Linked DNA regions of Bosea sp. 685. The protein of the gene in region 1 interacts with the protein of each later gene in a pairwise test. Links are inferred from orthologs where the notes say so. Each region holds a gene or a part of one and is shown on either strand. Other genes may lie near its edges.

The links. The genes of interacting proteins can lie anywhere in the genome.
Region 2: the proteins of pheT (region 1) and secD interact in binary tests that used the Escherichia coli proteins (3 or more experiments, as listed by UniProt). The link is inferred for Bosea sp. 685 from one-to-one orthologs.

Annotation. Positions count from the first base shown.
Region 1 is NZ_CP134779.1:4,625,397-4,630,173, reverse strand. Bases 548-3,659 are described here. They hold pheT (phenylalanine--tRNA ligase subunit beta), read left to right. Parts: upstream 548-947; coding sequence 948-3,371; downstream 3,372-3,659. Other genes in these bases: RMR04_RS22840 (hypothetical protein), read right to left, coding at 3,449-3,659; RMR04_RS22850 (ceramide glucosyltransferase), read left to right, coding at 548-951. In the rest of the region: more of RMR04_RS22850, read left to right, coding at 1-547; more of RMR04_RS22840, read right to left, coding at 3,660-4,024; RMR04_RS22835 (alpha/beta fold hydrolase), read left to right, coding at 4,163-4,777.
Region 2 is NZ_CP134779.1:2,169,631-2,173,873, forward strand. The notes cover bases 1,041-3,943. They hold secD (protein translocase subunit SecD), read left to right. Parts: upstream 1,041-1,639; coding sequence 1,640-3,247; downstream 3,248-3,943. Other genes in these bases: yajC (preprotein translocase subunit YajC), read left to right, coding at 1,315-1,584; secF (protein translocase subunit SecF), read left to right, coding at 3,277-3,943. In the rest of the region: RMR04_RS11715 (ATP-binding protein), read right to left, coding at 104-982; more of secF, read left to right, coding at 3,944-4,230. UniProt on the Escherichia coli protein: Part of the Sec protein translocase complex. Interacts with the SecYEG preprotein conducting channel. SecDF uses the proton motive force (PMF) to complete protein translocation after the ATP-dependent function of SecA.

The DNA of each region.
Region 1 (4,777 bases):
GCCGATGCCGATGATCCGATCGTGCCGCTGATCGAGGAATTGATCGGGCGCTTCGGCGCGGAGCGCGTCAGCCTGATCACCGGCGATGTCGCCGTCAGCGCCAATCCCAAGCTCAACAACTGCGTCAAGGGCTGGGAAGCGGCGACGACCGAATGGGTCATCCTGGCCGATTCCAATGTGCTGATGCCGAGGGACTATATCCAGCGCATGCTGGCCTCATGGCGCCCCGACACCGGGCTCGTCTGCTCGACGCCGGCGGGCTCGCGTCCGCAGGGCTTCTGGGCCGAGCTCGAATGCGCCTTCCTCAACACCTTCCAGGCGCGCTGGCAATATGCCGGCGAGGCGCTCGGCTTCGGCTTTGCGCAGGGCAAGTCGATGCTCTGGAACAAGCCCTTCCTCGACGCCAATGGCGGCATCGCCGTGCTGGGCGAGGAAATTGCCGAGGATGCGGCCGCCACCAAGCTGGTGCGCCGGGCCGGCAAGCATGTCCATCTCGTCGGCCAGCCCTTCGAGCAGCCCTTGGGCCAGCGCTCCTTGTATGACGTCGTGCAGCGGCAGTTCCGCTGGGCGCGTCTGCGCCGGGTGACGTTCCTGCCCTTCTTCGCGCCCGAGATCCTGTCCGGCCCGCTGCTGCCGGCGCTGTGCGCGGCTTTCGCGGCACTGGCCTACGGATATCCCGCATGGCTTGGCCCCGCTCTCGTGCTGCTGCCCTGGTATGTGGCGGAGATGGCGCTGGCCTATGGCGTCGGCTGGTATCTCTCCTGGCGCATGCCGCTGGCGCTGCTGCTGCGGGATCTGATCTTTCCCGGCGTCTGGGCCTATGCCTTCGTCGCCGGAGAAGTGAGCTGGCGCGGCAATTCCATGAAGATCCGGACGGATGGGGAAGACCAGCTCAACGCTGCGTCGCCCACGATGTCCCATGCCAATCTGAGAAGTGACGGACACTCATGAAGTTCACTCTGTCCTGGTTGAAGGACCATCTCGACACCACGGATTCGCTCGACACCGTCACCGAGACGCTGACCCGCGTCGGGCTCGAGGTCGAGGCGGTCGAGGACAAGGCGAAGGCTCTCCAGGCCTTCACCATCGCCTATGTGATCGAGGCCAAGCAGCACCCGAATGCCGACCGGCTGCGCGTCTGCATGGTCGACACCGGCGGGGCTGAGCCTGTGCAGGTCGTCTGCGGCGCGCCGAATGCCCGCACCGGCATGAAGAGCGTGTTCTCACCGCCCGGGACCTACATCCCCGGCAAGGACATCACGCTTGGCAAGGGCGTCATTCGCGGCGTCGAGTCGAACGGCATGCTCTGCTCGGCCGCCGAGTTGCAGCTCTCCGAGGATCATGACGGCATCCTCGACTTGCCGCAGGATGCGCCGGTCGGCCAGCCCTATGCCGCCTATGCCGGGTTCGACGATGCCGTGATCGAGATCGCGGTGACGCCCAACCGCGCCGATGCGCTCGGCGTCGCCGGCGTCGCGCGCGACCTCGCCGCCGCCGGGCTCGGTGGCCTCAAGACGCCGCAGATCCTGCCCGTGCGCGGGGCCTTTCCCTGCCCGGTCAAGGTGACGCTCGATTTCGCCGAGGCGGATAAGGGCCTCTGCCCGGTCTTCGCCTTGCGGCTGGTGCGCGGCGTCAAGAACGGGCCTTCGCCGGACTGGCTGCAGGCGAGGCTGCGCGCCATCGGCCTCAGGCCGATCAACGCACTGGTCGACATCACCAATTTCATGACCTTCGACCGCAACCGGCCGCTCCACGTCTTCGACGCCGCCAAGGTCAAGGGCGATCTCACGGTGCGCCGGGCCAGGGACGGCGAGACGATCCTGGCGCTCGACGGCAAGAGCTACACGCTGACCGGCGAGCAGGTCGTCATCGCCGATGAGCACGGCGTCGAGTCGCTTGCCGGCATCATGGGCGGCGAGGCCTCCGGCTGCGGCGAGACCACCACCGATGTGCTGGTCGAGAGCGCGCTCTGGGACCCGCTCAACATCGCCCGCTCCGGCCGCGCGCTCGGCATCAACTCCGATGCGCGCTATCGCTTCGAGCGCGGCGTCGATCCCGATTTCACCCGTCCGGGCCTCGATCTCGCCACCGCGATGATCCTCGATCTCTGCGGCGGCGAAGCCTCCGAGATGGTCTTCGAGGGCGATCTGCCCGAGAGCGCCCATGCCATCGATTTCCCCTGGTCCGAGGTCAAGCGCCTGACCGGGCTCGATCTGCCGCAGATCGAGATGAAGGTCGCGCTGACCTCGCTCGGCTTCCACGTCTCGGGCGCCGGCGAGCGCGTCAAGGTCGCCGCTCCGTCCTGGCGTGGCGATGTCGCTGGAAAGGCCGATCTCGTCGAGGAGATCGTGCGCATCGCGGGCCTCGACCGCGTTGTCTCGACGCCATTGCCGCGCATCAAGGGCGAGGTGGTGAAGCCCGTTCTCACCGTGCTGCAGAAGCGCACCCGCGCCGCCAAGCGCCTGCTCGCCAGCCGCGGTCTCGTCGAGGCGGTGACCTGGTCCTTCATCTCGCATGACGCCGCGACTTTGTTCGGCGGCGGCGCGCGCCAGCTTGTGCTCGCCAATCCGATCGCGGCCGATCTCTCCGATATGCGCCCCTCGCTGCTGCCGGGGTTGATCCGGGCTGGCCAGCTCAACGCCGATCGCGGCCTTGGCGACGTCGCGCTGTTCGAGGTCGGGCAGGTCTTCAAGGATGACACGCCTGAGGGGCAGTTCATCGCCGCAGCCGGGCTGCGCCGGGGCACGGCGAGGCTCGAAGGCGTCGGCCGCCATTGGGACGGCGCCGCCAAGCCCGTCGATGTCTTCGACGCCAAGGCCGATCTCATGGGCCTGCTGACAGGGCTCGGTGTCCCGGTTGGCGGCCTGCAGATCGTCACTGGTGGTCCTGCCTGGGCGCATCCCGGCCGTTCGGCCACGCTCCAGTTCGGCCCCAAGGGCGTCATCGGCGCCTTCGGCGAGGTGCATCCCAAGGTGCTGAAGGCGCTCGACGTCAAGGGGCCGCTCGTCGCCTTCGAGATCCATCTCGATGCGCTGCCGCTGCCGAAATACAAGCCGACCAAGGTCAAGCCGAAGCTGGCGCTCTCGGGCTTCCAGCCGGTGACGCGCGATTTCGCCTTCATCGTCGAAAAGACGATCGCGGCCGGCGAGATGATGAAGACCGCGCAGAACGCCGACCGGGCCTTGATCGCCGATGTCGTGGTTTTCGACCTCTATGAAGGGCAAGGCGTGGAGGCCGGCAAGAAGTCGGTTGCGCTGGCTGTAACCCTGCAGCCGGTCGACAAGACGTTGACCGAGGCCGAGATCGAGGCGGTCGGCGCCAAGATCGTCGCCGAGATGGCCAAGCGCTATGGGGCGGCGCTGCGGGGGTAGGGCGCAGAGCCGTCAATCCAGCTTATGGGGGGAGAAGCGGCCTTTTCTCTTCCCGCCGCAGGCGGGGGTAGGAGCGTTCAGGCAACTATGCCGGTGGCGCCCGACGGCAATGGTAACCAGACTTCCTCGCCGGAGCGCTCTGCCGACCAGCTGTATCGGCCATCCTTGCGATAGGCGAAGGTGTAGCTGGACCGGTGCTGCAGCCACCATTGTTCGTCGAGGTCTTCGTCCTCGTAGGGCCACGTCTCCAGCACGGCGCCGAGGTCGAAGGCAAAGCGGGATGTCCCCTTGAGGGGATCGACGCTGATAGACAACAGGCGTTGCCCGTCGAGTTCGCGTGCAGCGGAGCCGATCCGCTTGCTTGTCGATTCCGAATGCGCGGCTTCGCGACCGCGCACGATGCACCGCCAGTTGCAGCAATAAATCCACAACCACCACTCGCCGATTGGCTTGACGGTACGGCGGCGGCGCCACGCGACGATCTTTGCGCTCGCGGCCTCCTTCGTCTCGATTGGCTCGCGAATATACAGAGATGGATTGCCGAACTCGAAGGTGAGCATGCTGCCTTGGCCCTTTTGCACGCTCCACGCCGGCAATCCCAGCACCGGCGCGAACACGCTCTGAACCGGATCATTCTCGTCGATGAGGGACACCTGACCGTTCATGAGGGCTGCTGGATTCTCACATTGTCGATCATGCGGTTATTGATCGTGATTGTGTAATAATCCATCGACGTAATCGCACGGGATTCAGGGTAATCGCTCCCGATTGTTTCACCTTAACAGCGCCGAATGACCGTCACCGAAATTCCCGTCCAGGACAGCCTCTTCCCCGGCTTCCGCCTGCTCGATGTCGCGACATCGGGCGCGCGCATCCGTGTCCGGACGGGCGGGGAGGGGCCGCCGCTCCTGCTGCTCCATGGCTATCCGCAGACGCATGCGCTCTGGCACAAGCTCGCCGCGCGCTTGCGCGACCGCTTCACTTTGGTCTGCGCCGATCTGCGCGGCTATGGCGACAGCGACAAGCCGGCGAGCGATGCCGAGCATTTCTCCTATTCCAAGCGCGCCATGGCGCTCGACATGGCGCAGGTCATGACGGCGCTCGGGCATCAGCGCTTCTTCGTCGGCGCGCATGATCGCGGCGCGCGCGTCGCCCATCGCCTGGCGCTCGACCATGCCGAGCGCGTCACCAAGCTCGCGACGCTGGACATCGCGCCGACCCGCGAGATGTATGTCAACACCAGCGACGCCTTCGCGCGGGCCTATTGGCACTGGTTCTTCCTGATCCAGCCTGCGCCATTCCCGGAGCGGATGATCGGGGCCGATCCCGAGGCCTATTGGCGCAAGAAATGCGGCTCCGGCTCGGCCGGGCTGACGCCCTTCGTGCCCGAGGCTTTGGCGCATTAC
Region 2 (4,243 bases), 2.5 Mb from region 1 along the record:
ACAGACGTCATGGCCGGGCTTGATCCGGCCATCTCGTATTCGCGCCTCATTCTGGCTGGGATTCTCGGGGCGCAGCCTCGAGAATGACGCTGTCAACCGCGCCTCACCCCTCCAGCCGCTTGCCCAGCCGCCCGGCCAGATCCTGGATGTATTGCCAGGCGGTGCGGCCCGAGCGCGAGCCGCGCGTCGTCGCCCATTCCAGCGCCTCGCGACGCAAGTCCTCGGGCGCGACCTTAAGGCCGAAATGGCCGACATAGCCGTCGATCATCGCCAGATATTCGTCCTGGCTGCATTTGTGGAAGCCGAGCCAGAGGCCGAATCGGTCCGACAGCGAGACCTTTTCCTCGATCGCCTCGCCTGGATTGATCGCGGTCGAGCGCTCATTATCCATCATGTCGCGGGGCATCAGATGCCGGCGATTCGATGTGGCGTAGAACACGACGTTTTCGGGCCGCCCTTCGACGCCGCCGTCGAGTGCCGCCTTCAGCGATTTGTACGAGGTGTCGTCGCCGTCGAAGGAGAGATCGTCGCAGAACACGATGGCGCGGTGCCTGTCCGCCCGCAGCAGCGCCATCAGCACGGGCAGGCTCTCGATGTCCTCGCGATGGATCTCGATCAGCTTCAGCGGTAGCGCCTCGCTCTTGAGCCGCGTGTTGGTGTCGGCATGGACCGATTTGACCAGCGAGGACTTGCCCATGCCGCGCGCGCCCCAGAGCAGGACGTTGTTGGCGGGCAGGCCGCGCGCGAAGCGCTCGGTGTTCTCGGCCAAAGTGTCGCGCACGCGGTCGACGCCGCGCAGCAGCGAGAGCGCCACCCGGTTGACCCTGGCGACGGGCGCAAGCTCCGCCCCGGACGGATGCCAGACGAAGGCGTCGGCCACTGTCAGATCAGCCGGTTTGCGGGCAGCAGGAGCGATGCGCTCCAGGGCGGAGGCGATGCGCAGGAGCGTTGCGAGCGTCTGGTCGGTAGCGATGTCGGTCATCTGGAAAGCGCCTTGAAACAGGTGAGCCGCGGCAGCCGTACCCGACGGTACGGTTCAACAATCCGGTAAACTGCACCTCGATGCAAAGCGCAAGGCCATTGCGCGAATGATGGCGAGCCCATAGGTGGGGGGCGCGGCTGGATGTCCGGCCGCTCTCAGATTGATTTACCGGCGTCCGTGGCTATAGTCCGCGCGATTTTGACAAGCCTGACGATGCTTTTGCCGCGCCCCGCGGCCGGTGGCCTTTTGCGCCGCCGCGATGAAGGAGCCTATTCGTGATCACCCCTGCTTTCGCTCAAGGCCTCAACCTGGGCGGTTCCGACAGCGTATTGATGTCGCTCGTGCCCTTCGTGCTGATTTTCGTCATCATGTGGTTCCTGATCATCCGCCCGCAGCAGAAGCGGGTGAAGTCGCATCAGGAGATGATCAAGAACGTCCGCCGCGGTGACACGGTGGTCACCTCCGGCGGCATCGTCGCCAAGGTGTCGAAGGTCATCGACGACGGCGAGATCGAGGCCGAGATCGCCGAGGGTGTGCGCATCCGGCTGGTCAAGGGCATGATCCAGGAAGTTCGCGCCAAGGGCGAGCCGGTCAAGGGCTGAACGACGCTCCGGCTCCAAAGCGAGCCGGCGCGCGACAACAAGGCTGTTCAAGCAGATGCTTCGTTTCCAGGCCCGCAAGGTCATCGCCGTCCTTCTCGTGCTGTTCTTCGGTTGTGGTCTTGCGCTGCCGAACCTGTTCTCACCTGAGACGCGCAAGGCGATAGAGCAGGGCGCTCCGTCCTGGATTCCGAAGTTCTTGCTGCCGATCCACGCGGTCGTGCTTGGGCTCGACCTGCAAGGCGGCGCTCACTTCCTGCTTGAGATCGACCGCGCCGACCTGATCCGTACGAAGATCACGACGCTGCGCGACGACACTCGCGCGAAGCTCCGCGAAGCGGGCGTTTCGGCCCAGGGCGGCATCACTTTGACGTCGCGTGGCGTGCAGTTGCGCGTCGCAGACGCCGGTGACCGAGCGAAGTTGCTACCGAAACTGCGCGAACTGGCCCAGCCTTTGGGCGCGCTCGGAGCCTTCGGCGCGTCCTCCCAATCCACTATCGATTTCACCGAGCAGCCGGATGGCCTGATCCAGGCAACGTTCTCGGAAGCCGCGATCAATGATTTGATCCGCGATACTGCCGCCAAGGCGATCGAGGTCTTGCGCCGGCGTATCGACCCCGACGGCACCAAGGAGCCGAATATCCAACGTCAGGGGCTCGACCGCATCCTCGTCCAAGTGCCCGGCGCCGATCCAGAAGAGATCAAGAAGCGCATCGGCGAGACGGCAAAGCTCGAATTTCGTTTCATCGCCGAGCCGGGCGCGACCGATGTCGACATGTTGCCGTCGAACGATAGTGGCGGCGCACTTGTGCCGGTCAATCGGCAAGTCATCGTCGGCGGCGCCGATCTGACCGACGCGCAGGCGGCCTTCGATTCCCGTACCAGCCAGCCGATCGTCAATTTCCGCTTCAATGTGCGTGGCGCGCAGCGCTTCGGACAGGCAACGACCGAGAATCTCGGCCGTGCGCTTGCGATCGTGCTCGACAACAAGGTGATCTCGTCGCCGGTCGTCCAGTCGCCGATCACCGGCGGCTCGGGCCAGATCTCCGGTAACTTCACCGTCGAGAGCGTCAACAATCTCGCCATCCTGCTGCGCGCCGGCGCGTTGCCGGCGAAGATGACGATCGTTGAGGAGCGCACTGTCGGCCCCGGCCTCGGTGCCGATTCGATCCATGCCGGCAAGCTCGCGACATTGATCGCAACCGCGCTGGTGATCCTCTACATGCTGAGCACCTATGGCGTGTTCGGGCTGATCGCCTCGATCGCGCTGCTCGTCCATGTCTGCCTGATCTTCGGGCTGATGTCGCTGCTGGGCGCGACCATGACGCTGCCCGGCATTGCCGGCATCGTGCTCACCATCGGCACGGCGGTCGATTCCAACGTGCTGATCTATGAGCGCATGCGCGAGGAGGAGCATCAGGGCCGCAACCTCGTCTCGGCGCTGGAGGCGGGCTTCCAGCGCGCCTTTGCCACCATCATCGATTCCAACGTCACCATGCTGATCGCGGCCGTGGCGCTATTCTCGCTTGGCTCCGGCCCGGTGCGCGGCTTTGCGGTCGTCTTCATCCTCGGCATCCTGACGACCGTGATCACGGCCGTGACGCTGACGCGGATGCTGATCGCGCTGTGGTATCGCTGGGCCCGGCCCAAGCATCTGCCGTTCTGACGCTGCCAACCCTTTTCAGGAGATAGCGCATGCGTCTGCTTCGCATCGTCCCCGACAATACCCGCTTCAAATTCGTCCGCTTCCGGCGCTTCAGCTATCCGTTCTCGGCCGCCTATTCTGTGCTGGTGATCGCCCTGTTCCTGACGGTGGGGCTGAATTTCGGCATCGACTTCAAGGGCGGCACCCTGATCGAGATGCAGGCCAAGGATGGCAAGGCCGAGATCGCCCAGGTGCGCTCGACCGCGCATGGACTTGGCTTTGGCGAAGCTGAGATCCAGGAATTCGGCAGCGGCAGCGAGCTCTCGATGCGTTTTGCTCTGCAGCCAGGCGGGGATGCAGCACAGCAGGTCGTCGTCACGAAGGCGCGCGAGGCTTTCGCTGGCACATATGATTTCCGCCGTGTCGAGACGGTTGGCCCGCGCGTCTCCGGCGAGCTGGTTCAGGCCGGCACGCTCGGCATCGTGCTCGCGATCGTCGGCGTGCTGATCTATCTCTGGTTCCGCTTCGAGATGCCCTTGGCGATCGGCGCGATCCTGGGCACGCTGCACGACATCGTCCTGACGATCGGCTTCTTCCTGATCACGCAGCTCGAGTTCAACCTGACCTCGATCGCGGCGATCCTGACCATCGTCGGCTATTCCTTGAACGAGACGGTGGTGGTGTTCGACCGTACGCGCGAATTGCTGCGCCGCTACAAGACGATGCCGATCGACGAACTGCTCGACCTTTCCGTGAATTCGACGCTTTCGCGCACGGCGATGACCGCGACGACGACCTTCCTGTCCTTGCTGGCACTGGTCTTCTTCGGCGGCTCGGCGATCGAGGGTTTCGCGCTCGTCATGCTGTTTGGCGTCGTGGTCTGCACCTATTCGGCGATGTTCGTCTCGACGCCGGTGCTGCTCTACATGGATGTGCGCTTCGGCCGCCCGGAAAGCGCCGAGGAAAAGGCTCCCGCTGCCACCAAGGCCAAGGCTAAAGCCTGATTTCACGCCTTAA